DNA from 3 places in the Undibacterium sp. Ji42W genome. Region 3 is predicted to be linked to each of the others. Evidence: predicted binding sites of a transcription regulator. Region 3 holds the regulator's gene; each other region holds the start of a gene.
The links. Region 3 encodes sigma-54, which starts transcription at its own class of promoters, with help from an activator protein. Its sites were predicted from a motif close to TGGCANGNAANCTGCTTT; they were not measured.
Positions count from the first base shown of each region.

Region 1: ACO0LG_RS01825 (ammonium transporter) is a predicted target of sigma-54. The motif match lies at 1,989-2,006, and genes of this name have one in related genera.
Region 2: ACO0LG_RS10760 (urease subunit gamma) is a predicted target of sigma-54. The motif match lies at 1,520-1,537, and genes of this name have one in related genera.

Region 1 covers NZ_JBMPOV010000001.1:381,786-385,067, reverse strand. Annotated here, with positions in the region: gene ACO0LG_RS01840 (quinone-dependent dihydroorotate dehydrogenase) at 1-363, opposite strand, end outside; gene ACO0LG_RS01835 (arginyltransferase) at 425-1,156, opposite strand; gene aat (leucyl/phenylalanyl-tRNA--protein transferase) at 1,153-1,869, opposite strand; gene ACO0LG_RS01825 (ammonium transporter) at 2,057-3,259, shown strand.
Region 2 covers NZ_JBMPOV010000004.1:315,508-318,789, reverse strand. Annotated here, with positions in the region: gene ACO0LG_RS10775 (hypothetical protein) at 1-57, opposite strand, end outside; gene ACO0LG_RS10770 (hypothetical protein) at 139-636, opposite strand; gene ACO0LG_RS10765 (RNA polymerase sigma factor) at 645-1,259, opposite strand; gene ACO0LG_RS10760 (urease subunit gamma) at 1,658-1,960, shown strand; gene ACO0LG_RS10755 (urease subunit beta) at 1,970-2,275, shown strand; gene ureC (urease subunit alpha) at 2,272-3,282, shown strand, end outside.
Region 3 covers NZ_JBMPOV010000012.1:1,899-5,180, forward strand. Annotated here, with positions in the region: gene hpf (ribosome hibernation-promoting factor, HPF/YfiA family) at 336-683, opposite strand; gene ACO0LG_RS23450 (RNA polymerase factor sigma-54) at 791-2,281, opposite strand; gene lptB (LPS export ABC transporter ATP-binding protein) at 2,293-3,048, opposite strand; gene ACO0LG_RS23460 (LptA/OstA family protein) at 3,050-3,282, opposite strand, start outside.

The DNA.
Region 1 (3,282 bases), on a different contig from region 3:
ATTATTAAAACCCATGCGGTTGATAATCGCATCAGCCTGTGGCAGGCGGAACATGCGTGGTTTGGGATTGCCCGCTTGCGCACGCGGTGTGACCGTGCCAATTTCTATCGAACCAAAACCGATTGTCGCCAGGCCATCAATATACGCACCGTCCTTGTCCAGACCAGCAGCAAGACCCACTGGATTGGGAAAACGCACACCCATGACAGTGCGCGCATCTTCTGCAGGTTTATTGCCCAGCAAACCACCCAGGCCCAGTTTATTGGCACGCTGCAGCGCAGGTAAGGTCAGGTGATGGGCATTTTCCGGATCCATGGCAAACAGGGCAGGGCGGATCAGGGAGTAAAGAAGTTTTGCAGACATGTAAATAGGTGGTGAAGAAGAGTTGAAAATAAATTTTGAGACACAAACAGAAAGGACAGCTTCACAGCTCCCGTAAAGTCTGCCAGCGCCCTTGCATCAAGGCATCAAGGGGGTGGAAATTGGTTTTGTAAGCCATCTTGGGGCTAGCTGCGATCCAATAACCCAGATAGACATAAGGCAGCTTCAATAAACGTGTTTGCTCTATCTGCCACAACACATTGTAGGTGCCGTAGGATGCAGTCGCATCATCCGGGTCATAAAAGGTGTACACCGATGACAAGCCATCCGTGAGCACATCAATGATACTGACCATGCGCAGGATATTGTTGTCATCCCTGAATTCAACCAGGCGTGTATTCACCCGGCTTTGCAGCAGGAACTGCGCATACTGGTCGCGGCTGTCATTGTCCATGCCGCCACCAGAATGACGCTCACCCTGGTAGCGCTGATACAACTCATAGTGTTCGTGCACATAACTCAGGCTGCTAACGCGCGCATGCAGATGGCCATGCTTTTTCCAGGCGCGGCGCTGGCTGCGGTTAGTTTCAAATTCATTGACGCGCACACGCACCGGTGTGCAAGCCTGGCAGTTATCACAATGCGGCCGGTAAATAAAAATGCCGCTACGGCGAAAGCCACTTTTCACCAGCTCAGAGTATGCATCGGCATTAATCAGATGTGCAGGCGTTGCCACTTGCGAGCGCGCCTGCAAGCCTTCCAGATAACTGCAAGGGTAGGGCGCTGTCGCATAAAACTGTATGCTGGCGAAGGGGAGTTCGTTAAGCTGGGTCACGGGCTGATCTTGTTGACTATTTTCCAATTGCTAATCGCGGGCAAGGCACTGGCATGTTCCACCCAGCGCAAAAACTCGGTTCTGCTGATTGCTTTTGCGCCCAGAGATGCCAAATGTGCCGTCTCTTGCTGGCAGTCTAACATTTTCACCCCATGTTCACGCAAGAAAAATACCAGGTGTGCCAAGGCTATTTTGGATGCATCCGTGACCCTGGCAAACATCGATTCACCATAAAACATGCGGCCTATGCAGACGCCATAAGCACCACCCACCAATTCCCCATCCAGCCACACCTCTATGGAATGGGCATACCCCAGCTTGTGCAAGTCGCTATAACCAGCCACGATATCTTCAGAAATCCAGGTGCCAGTACCTTCTTTGCGCGGCGCGGCACAGGCACGCATCACGACTTCAAAGGCAGTATCAAAGCGCACTTCCCAGCGCGGGTCTTTACTGACCTGACGCAAACGCTTCTTCAAGCTGAGCGATAGTTTGAAATCCTGCACCTGCAAGACCATACGCGGGTCGGTAGACCACCACAAGATAGGTTGCCCGTCAGAAAACCAGGGGAAGATGCCATTCTTGTATGCATATAGCAGACGTTCGGCAGACAAGTCTGCGCCTGCTGCCAGCAAACCTGCAGCGCCATCTTTTTCTGTCAGTGCGGTGCTGGGGTGAGGGAAGGGGCTATTCGATTCCAGCCAGGGGATCACGCAGCCTCCGACACAGGTCGCACTAAAAAAGCGCTATATTTCAGTGCATCAAACTTACTCATTAAATAACCTGGTTTAAAAAATCGCATTAAATCAATTACTTATATATTGCACCAAATTGGAATGTATTTTGCTTTATCAGTGCACCTTTGATACAAATTTGCACTTATATTGGGAGACATTTTGCATGAATGCACAAAATAGCAGCGCAGACGCTTTATTTATCTTGCTTGGCGCAATCATGATACTAGCAATGCACGCGGGCTTTGCGTTTTTAGAATTGGGCACCGTGCGCAAGAAAAACCAGGTCAATGCCCTGGTGAAGATACTGGTTGATTTTGCCGTATCCACCATCGCTTACTTCTTTGTCGGTTATACCATCGCTTATGGCGTGCAGTTCTACTCCGGTGCCGAGGTGCTGGTTGCCAAAAACGGTTTTGAAATGGTCAAATTCTTTTTCTTGCTGACATTTGCCGCTGCCATTCCCGCCATTATCTCAGGCGGGATTGCCGAACGGGCAAAATTTCACCCACAACTTATCGCTACAGCTTTGCTGGTTGGTGTCTTGTATCCCTTCTTCGAAGGCATAGCATGGAACCATCGTTTTGGCATACAGGCATGGCTGAAAGTCGTATTTTCTGAAGAATTCCATGACTTCGCCGGTTCCGTTGTCGTACATGCCTTTGGCGGCTGGGTGGCCTTGCCCGCCGTACTGTTATTGGGCGCGCGCCGTGGCCGCTATATGAAGAATGGCGCAATTGCAGCCCACCCGCCATCAAGTATCCCCTTCCTGGCGCTTGGTGCCTGGATACTTACCGTAGGCTGGTTCGGCTTCAACGTCATGAGCGCACAAACCATGGACAAAATGAATGGCCTGGTGGCCATGAATTCTCTCATGGCCATGGTGGGCGGCACGCTGCTCGCCTTTATTTTCGGCAAGAACGACCCAGGCTTCGTCTACAATGGCCCCCTGGCTGGCCTGGTTGCCGTTTGTGCCGGTTCCGATCTCATGCATCCACTGGGTGCATTGGTCACTGGTGGGATAGCGGGTGCCATCTTTGTCTGGATGTTCACCTGGACCCAAAACAAATGGAAGGTCGATGATGTACTCGGCGTCTGGCCCCTGCATGGCCTGTGCGGCGCATGGGGTGGCATAGCTGCCGGCATCTTTGGCTTGAAGTCTCTGGGTGGTCTTGGTGGTGTCAGCTTCATGTCGCAATTGCTAGGCACCTTCATGGGCGTTGCAATTGCCTTTGTCGGCGGCTATATCATTTACGCGAGTCTGAAAAAACTCATGGGCATACGCCTGGATCCTGAAGAGGAATTTGAAGGTGCAGATTTGGCTATACATAAAATCTCATCGACTGCTGAACGCGAAACCAGTTGGTGATGGCAAAAAAAATGGGCAAATAA
Region 2 (3,282 bases), on a different contig from region 3:
TTGTGCCACAGTCCATGAATAACTTAAAAAAACCAATATTGGAACTTTGATAGTCATGATGTTTCCTTCGTGTTCGTGGTTAAACGTGATTAAGAGAATCAATGCTGAAATTAAAAATTTTGCTTAAAAACAGATGCGTTAATTTTTGAGCAGGCGCATGGCCAAAGGTGAGCCTTCCGCATCCACCAGCATCTGTGCCCGCACCATCTCACCAGCAATTTCAGGGCTGATGGGCATGCCCAGACTGGCTAACCAGGCAGCCGGCACTTCAGTTTCCATCATGTGAGGCGTTCCTTCATCCAGACGTTCCAGCGGTACCAGAGCGACGAAGGGCGGCAGCTCTGTGTTTGAAACTGTAATGTTGTCCTGTGCCAGCTGATGCTGCGATGCTGGAAACATGACCGTCAGCATGACCAGGCCAAAGCTGCCGCTCAGCGTAAGCAGACCTGCCAGCCATGGGCGCAAACGCCTGGCGCGCACCTGTTTTTTGTCCTCGTCCTGTTGTTTGGCGAAGGCTAGTAATAAAGCCTGCTCTGTAGCCGTTGGCGTATTCAGTTCTTGCAAATCCTTGCGCAAGAGGCTGAACTGCTGATCCAGCAAGGCATCTGTATTGCTGGCGTCCTGTGGGGTATTCATAGGGTCTTTCATCTTTGTGTTCCGGTTTTTGCTTCTGCATCGGGCCGCCAGCCCAGTTTTTCGCTGTATTGAAGTATTGCTGCGCGTGCTCTGGAGAGACGCGAGCGCACGGTACCTATATCTATGTTACAAATCACGGCTATCTCTGCGTACGACAGTTCCTGCAATTCATACAAAATAATTACATCGCGATAATGGGGGCGTAGTACCGCAACTGCTCGCCGCACATGCTCGGTCATTTGCTGGTGAAAGATGACGTCTGTGGATTCTGCTGCTTCACTCATTAAGACTTCTTCTCCATCTTCTTCATCAAATTCTTTACCAAACGCAGGCAGTGGCTGGTGGCGGCGCTCTGTCTGGTCCTGTTTGAGTAATAAATTCCTGGCTACGCCAAACAAAAAATTCTGCAAACTGCCCAGGCCTGCGTCATAACGGTAAGACTTGCTCAGCAAACCCATGAAAACATCCTGCACTACGTCCGCTGCCAGCGCACTCTGGCCACATCGCATCAGGGAATAGCGATAGATAGGCCCCTGGTGGCGCTGGTACAGACGTTGAAATGCAGCAACATCGCCGTCGCGCATTTGTGTCAGCAAGCTGGAATCAGTCTCTTGGTTATCCACGTTTATTTGTTGGTTGTTTTAATGTATTACTCTCAGGGACATCAAAAGTTCCAATTATTTTTTCTCGCCAGCTGTTTTTGTTAGGACTTACGCAAAATCGTCCCGACAAGGCGTAGCGACGAAGACAGTACTTTAGTACGGCGAGGCCCTGTAACGCAGCTGGAGAGGTTTTGCGTAAGTTCTATTTATATGAATGCACTAATTTGGTGAGGATTTGCCTTTGTTTGGTGCGCATTTTTGCAATCCAGCCTATTTGGCCTTGGTGCAAAACTTGCTGTGTTGCTTTTTATAATGTTTTTAGAGGGATGGCCTGTCACCTATGTGGACTTGCTTGTTATTTTGCAAATGGCGATAAATAATAAGTTTGGTGATAGCACATACAATAAGCGAAAGAAGATATGGATCTGACACCCAGAGAAAAAGATAAGTTGCTGATATTTACCGCCGCCTTGTTGGCAGAGCGGCGCAAGGCGCGTGGCCTGAAGCTGAATTATCCAGAAGCAGTTGCCCTGATCACTGCCGCCATCATGGAAGGCGCGCGCGATGGCCTGACGGTGGCAGAACTGATGTCTGAGGGCACGCAAATTCTCAGTCGTGACGATGTCATGGAAGGCGTGCCAGAGATGATTCCTGATATCCAGGTCGAAGCGACATTCCCGGATGGCAGCAAACTGGTTACCGTTCATCACCCCATTCCTTAGGAGAAAACCATGATACCAGGCGAAACCCTGATAGAGGATGGGGACATAGAACTGAATGTAGGCCGTGTAGTCGTCAGTATTACTGTGGCCAACAGTGGCGACAGACCTATACAAGTAGGTTCCCATTTTCATTTTTATGAAACCAATCCTGCACTGCAATTTGAGCGCCAACTCGCTTATGGCATGCGCCTCAACATTGCTGCCGGTACGGCCATCCGTTTTGAGCCGGGGCAGCAACGCAGCGTAGAGATGGTGGCACTGGCGGGCGATAGAAAAGTCTATGGTTTCAGCGGTAAAGTGATGGGGGCGCTATGAAAATTTCACGTCATGCTTATGCTGAAATGTTCGGGCCAACCACGGGTGACCGCATCCGTCTGGCGGATACCAATCTATTCATAGAAATTGAAAAAGACTTTGCCATTTATGGCGAAGAGGTGAAATTTGGCGGTGGCAAGGTGATACGTGATGGCATGGGGCAGTCGCAAAGGCCACATGCCGAAGTCATGGATACCGTCATCACCAATGCCGTCATCATTGATCACTGGGGCATCGTCAAGGCAGATATAGGCCTAAAAAATGGCTTGATTGCCTGTATAGGCAAAGCGGGCAATCCCGATATACAGTCTGGCGTTGACATGGCCATTGGTGGCGCGACCGAGATCATTGCTGGTGAAGGCAAGATCGTGACCGCTGGTGGTATCGATTCACACATCCATTTTATTTGCCCGCAGCAGATTGAAGAAGCGTTGATGAGCGGCGTCACCACCATGCTGGGCGGCGGTACTGGCCCGGCAACTGGCACGGCAGCCACTACCTGTACGCCTGGCCCCTGGCATATGCATTCCATGTTGATGGCGGCAGATGCGTTTCCCATGAATCTGGGCTTTATGGGCAAGGGCAATGTCAGCCTGCCTTTACCGCTGGAAGAGCAGGTAAGGGCCGGTGCCATCGGCCTGAAGCTGCATGAAGACTGGGGTACGACACCACAAGCCATCGATAACTGCCTGACTGTTGCCGACCAGATGGACGTGCAGGTGGCTATTCATAGCGATACGCTCAACGAGGGCGGCTTTTTGGAACATACACTGGCGGCATTCAAGGACAGGACTATCCACACCTTCCATACCGAAGGTGCAGGTGGTGGTCATGCGCCGGATATTATTGCGGCGGTTGGTGAGGCGAATGTACTGCCATCCTCCACCAATCCTACCCGGCCCTATACCGTCAATACCCTGGATGAGCATCTCGACATGCTCATGGTCTGCCACCATCTTGATCCTGCAATTGCCGAAGACATTGCCTTTGCCGAATCACGCATACGA
Region 3 (3,282 bases):
TTAGTCAAAGTGCCACATGTAAAAAAACGCCACGGCATACGACGAACGCCGCTGGATTCCAGCCAAAAGCATGCTGGAATGACGTTAATACGCGTACAGGATTGTTGCAAGGCATTCACGCTACGAACGCACTAGCCAGGCGGATTTCAGCTAAATCTATGCTGGAGAGCTAGCCAGGTAGAATGACGGTTAATAAGTATGCGGATTTTCTCAGGGTAATTCAGTTACTGATTGATGTAAATTGTTAACCTCAAAACCATGCACCCAACAAAAAGGACGCCTTTAGCGTCCTTGTTTTGGATGTCCACAACCCTGTCAGGGTAAGGACTGGGGTCTTATGAAGCCGATGCCGGATCAGGTATGTGCTTGATGGCGTCGTGCTGATGGTCTTGCATTTTATCTTTGTGCTTGATGACCTGGCGATCAAGTTTATCTACCAGTGCATCGATTGCCGCATACAGATCATGCGCCAGACTTTCAACGTGGATATCTTTACCGCTGATATGCAGATTAATGTCGGCTTTGTGTCGTTTATCCTTTTCCCGGAGCTTGTCCACCGTCAGGATGACGGCGATATCAATGACCTGGTCGAAATGCCGCCTGATACGTTCTAGTTTGGTATGTACATATTCACGAATTGCAGGAGTTACTTCGACGTGATGTCCACTGATGGTGAGATTCATACTGTGCTCCTATAGTGATGTTGCTTGCTGTAATGATACGCTCTCAGCATTTATTTGCCTTGAGCTAAATCATATATAGCAATTCAAACCGTGATTACAAGGACTGCTTACAAAGATTTACGCAAACTGACTGGGGGGATTTTGAGGGCTTCACGGTATTTGGCAACTGTCCGTCGGGCAATTACCATGCCCTGTTCACCCAGCATGTCTGCAATTTTGCTATCAGAGAGTGGGCTTTTCTGGTCTTCTGCTCCTATCAACTGCTTGATGAGTGCACGTATCGCGGTGGAAGATGCTTCACCCCCTGTTTCCGTCGCGACATGGCTGCCGAAAAAGTACTTCAACTCAAACATGCCATGTGGGGTCAACATGTATTTTTGAGTTGTAACACGGGAGATAGTGCTCTCGTGTAATCCTAGTGTATCAGCAATTTCGCGCAAAACAAGGGGTCGCATAGCAACAGCACCGTGCGTGAAAAAATTGCGTTGCCTTTCGACTATGGCTTGTGCAACGCGCAATATAGTCTCAAAACGCTGGCGCATATTCTTGATCAGCCAACGGGCTTCTTGCAATTGTGCGCCCATGCCAGCTTCGCCACGGTTTTGCTTCATGATGTTGGCATACATGCTGCTTACCCGCAGCCTGGGCATGACATCCTGATTCAACATGACTTGCCAGCCGTTAGTAGATTTTCTGACGATCACGTCTGGCACGACATAATCAGATTCATCGGCAGCAAAAGCAATGCCAGGTCTGGGTTTGCACATCCTGATCACAGTTTGTGCATCGCGCAAATCTTCGTCATCACAGTCGAGGATTTTCTTGAGTTTGGTGAAATCTCTTTGTGCAAATAAAGTCAGTTGTGTTTCAACAATTTGCAATGCCAGCCTGCGTGTGACGAAAGCAACTTTTGGTAAGCGCTTGATTTGCAGGGCCAGGCATTCTGACGGGCTGCGCGCACCGACACCTGCCGGGTCAAAGCTTTGCAGCATGTTCAGGGCAAAAGCCAGTTCTTCTGGTTCTACAAACAACTCCAGTGGCAAACTGGCATGTATTTCATCTAATGTTTCGGTCAGGTAACCATTATTGTCGAGCGCATCGATCATCAACTCGACCAGGGCGCGGTCACGCGGTTCACGCAGGTTCAGGCGCATCTGTTCCAGCAAGTGCTCACGCAGGGTGACATGGGCTGCACCCAGCTGCGGGCGGCCATCTTCATCATCGCCAGATTTGCTGCCATGCTGCACATCATCAAAGCCCCAGTCTTCTTCGCTGGAGGTGGTGCTGTCGTTACTGACGACGGTTTCTGCATCAGCCGGGGCTGGGTCGGCAGACCTGTCGCTGTCGTCTCTTGGCACTGGTGCTTCCATGCCCGCATCGGCAGAAGTGCTGCTGGTATTAATGGCACCATCGGCCAGCAGGCGCACGGCGTGATCGAGGGGATCATCGACGCGTTCCAGCATGGGATTATCGGTCAGCAGCGTCTCCAGCTCCTGATGCAATTCCAAAGTGGATAACTGCAATAATCGTATTGATTGCTGCAATTGCGGCGTTAAGGCCAGATGTTGTGAGGTACGTAGTTGCAGGCTTTGTTTCATGATGATTCCCGTCACATCCGGAAGTGTTCTCCGAGATAAACGCGACGTACAGATTCATTTTGTATGATGTCGTCAGGCTTGCCGCTGGCAAGTACCGCTCCTTGATTGATGATGTAGGCATGATCGCAGATGCCCAGGGTTTCGCGCACATTATGATCGGTGATCAGCACACCTATGCCGCGTTCCTTGAGGAAGCGCACGATGCGCTGGATTTCGATGACGGCGATAGGATCAACACCGGCAAAGGGTTCATCCAGCAAGACAAAGCGTGGGTTGGTCGCCAGTGCACGGGCAATTTCGACGCGGCGACGCTCACCACCTGACAGTGACAGCGCCTGGCTTTCGCGTATTTTTTCTATCTGTAAATCTGCCAGCAGGGCATTGAGCCTTTGCTCAATTTTCTTGGCACCGAGATACTTGCCTTCGCTGTCTTTTTGCAATTCGAGTACAGCGCGGATATTGTCTTCTACCGTCAGCTTGCGGAACACTGATGCCTCTTGCGGCAGGTAAGACAGACCCAGTACGGCACGTTCATGGATAGGCAGTTGCGAGATATTCACATCATCAATCGTGATGTCTCCTGCGTCTGAGGGCACCAGGCCAACGATCATGTAAAACGAAGTAGTCTTGCCTGCGCCATTCGGGCCTAGCAAACCGACTACCTCACCGCTTTTCAATAGCAGTGATACATCGCGCACCACCTGGCGCGCACCGTAACGCTTTTGCAAGCCCTTGACAAGCAAGGTGCTGCTTGACTGTGCTGTCATCTTATTTAGCCTGTTTTTCTGGTTTTGGTTGCAAGGTAATGGTGATATTGCCTGAGCCATCCACATGCTGGCCGCTCGTTGAATTCGTGCCAACAAAAACATCATTCTTGCTGTCATAAGACAAGTATTCACCTTCTTGTTCCTGGGTGACGCGCTTGCCTTCGAGATAGCGTACCTTGGCCTTGGAAATGAATTTGACGATTTCTGTACTCTGGTTATATTCAGCGCGGTCTG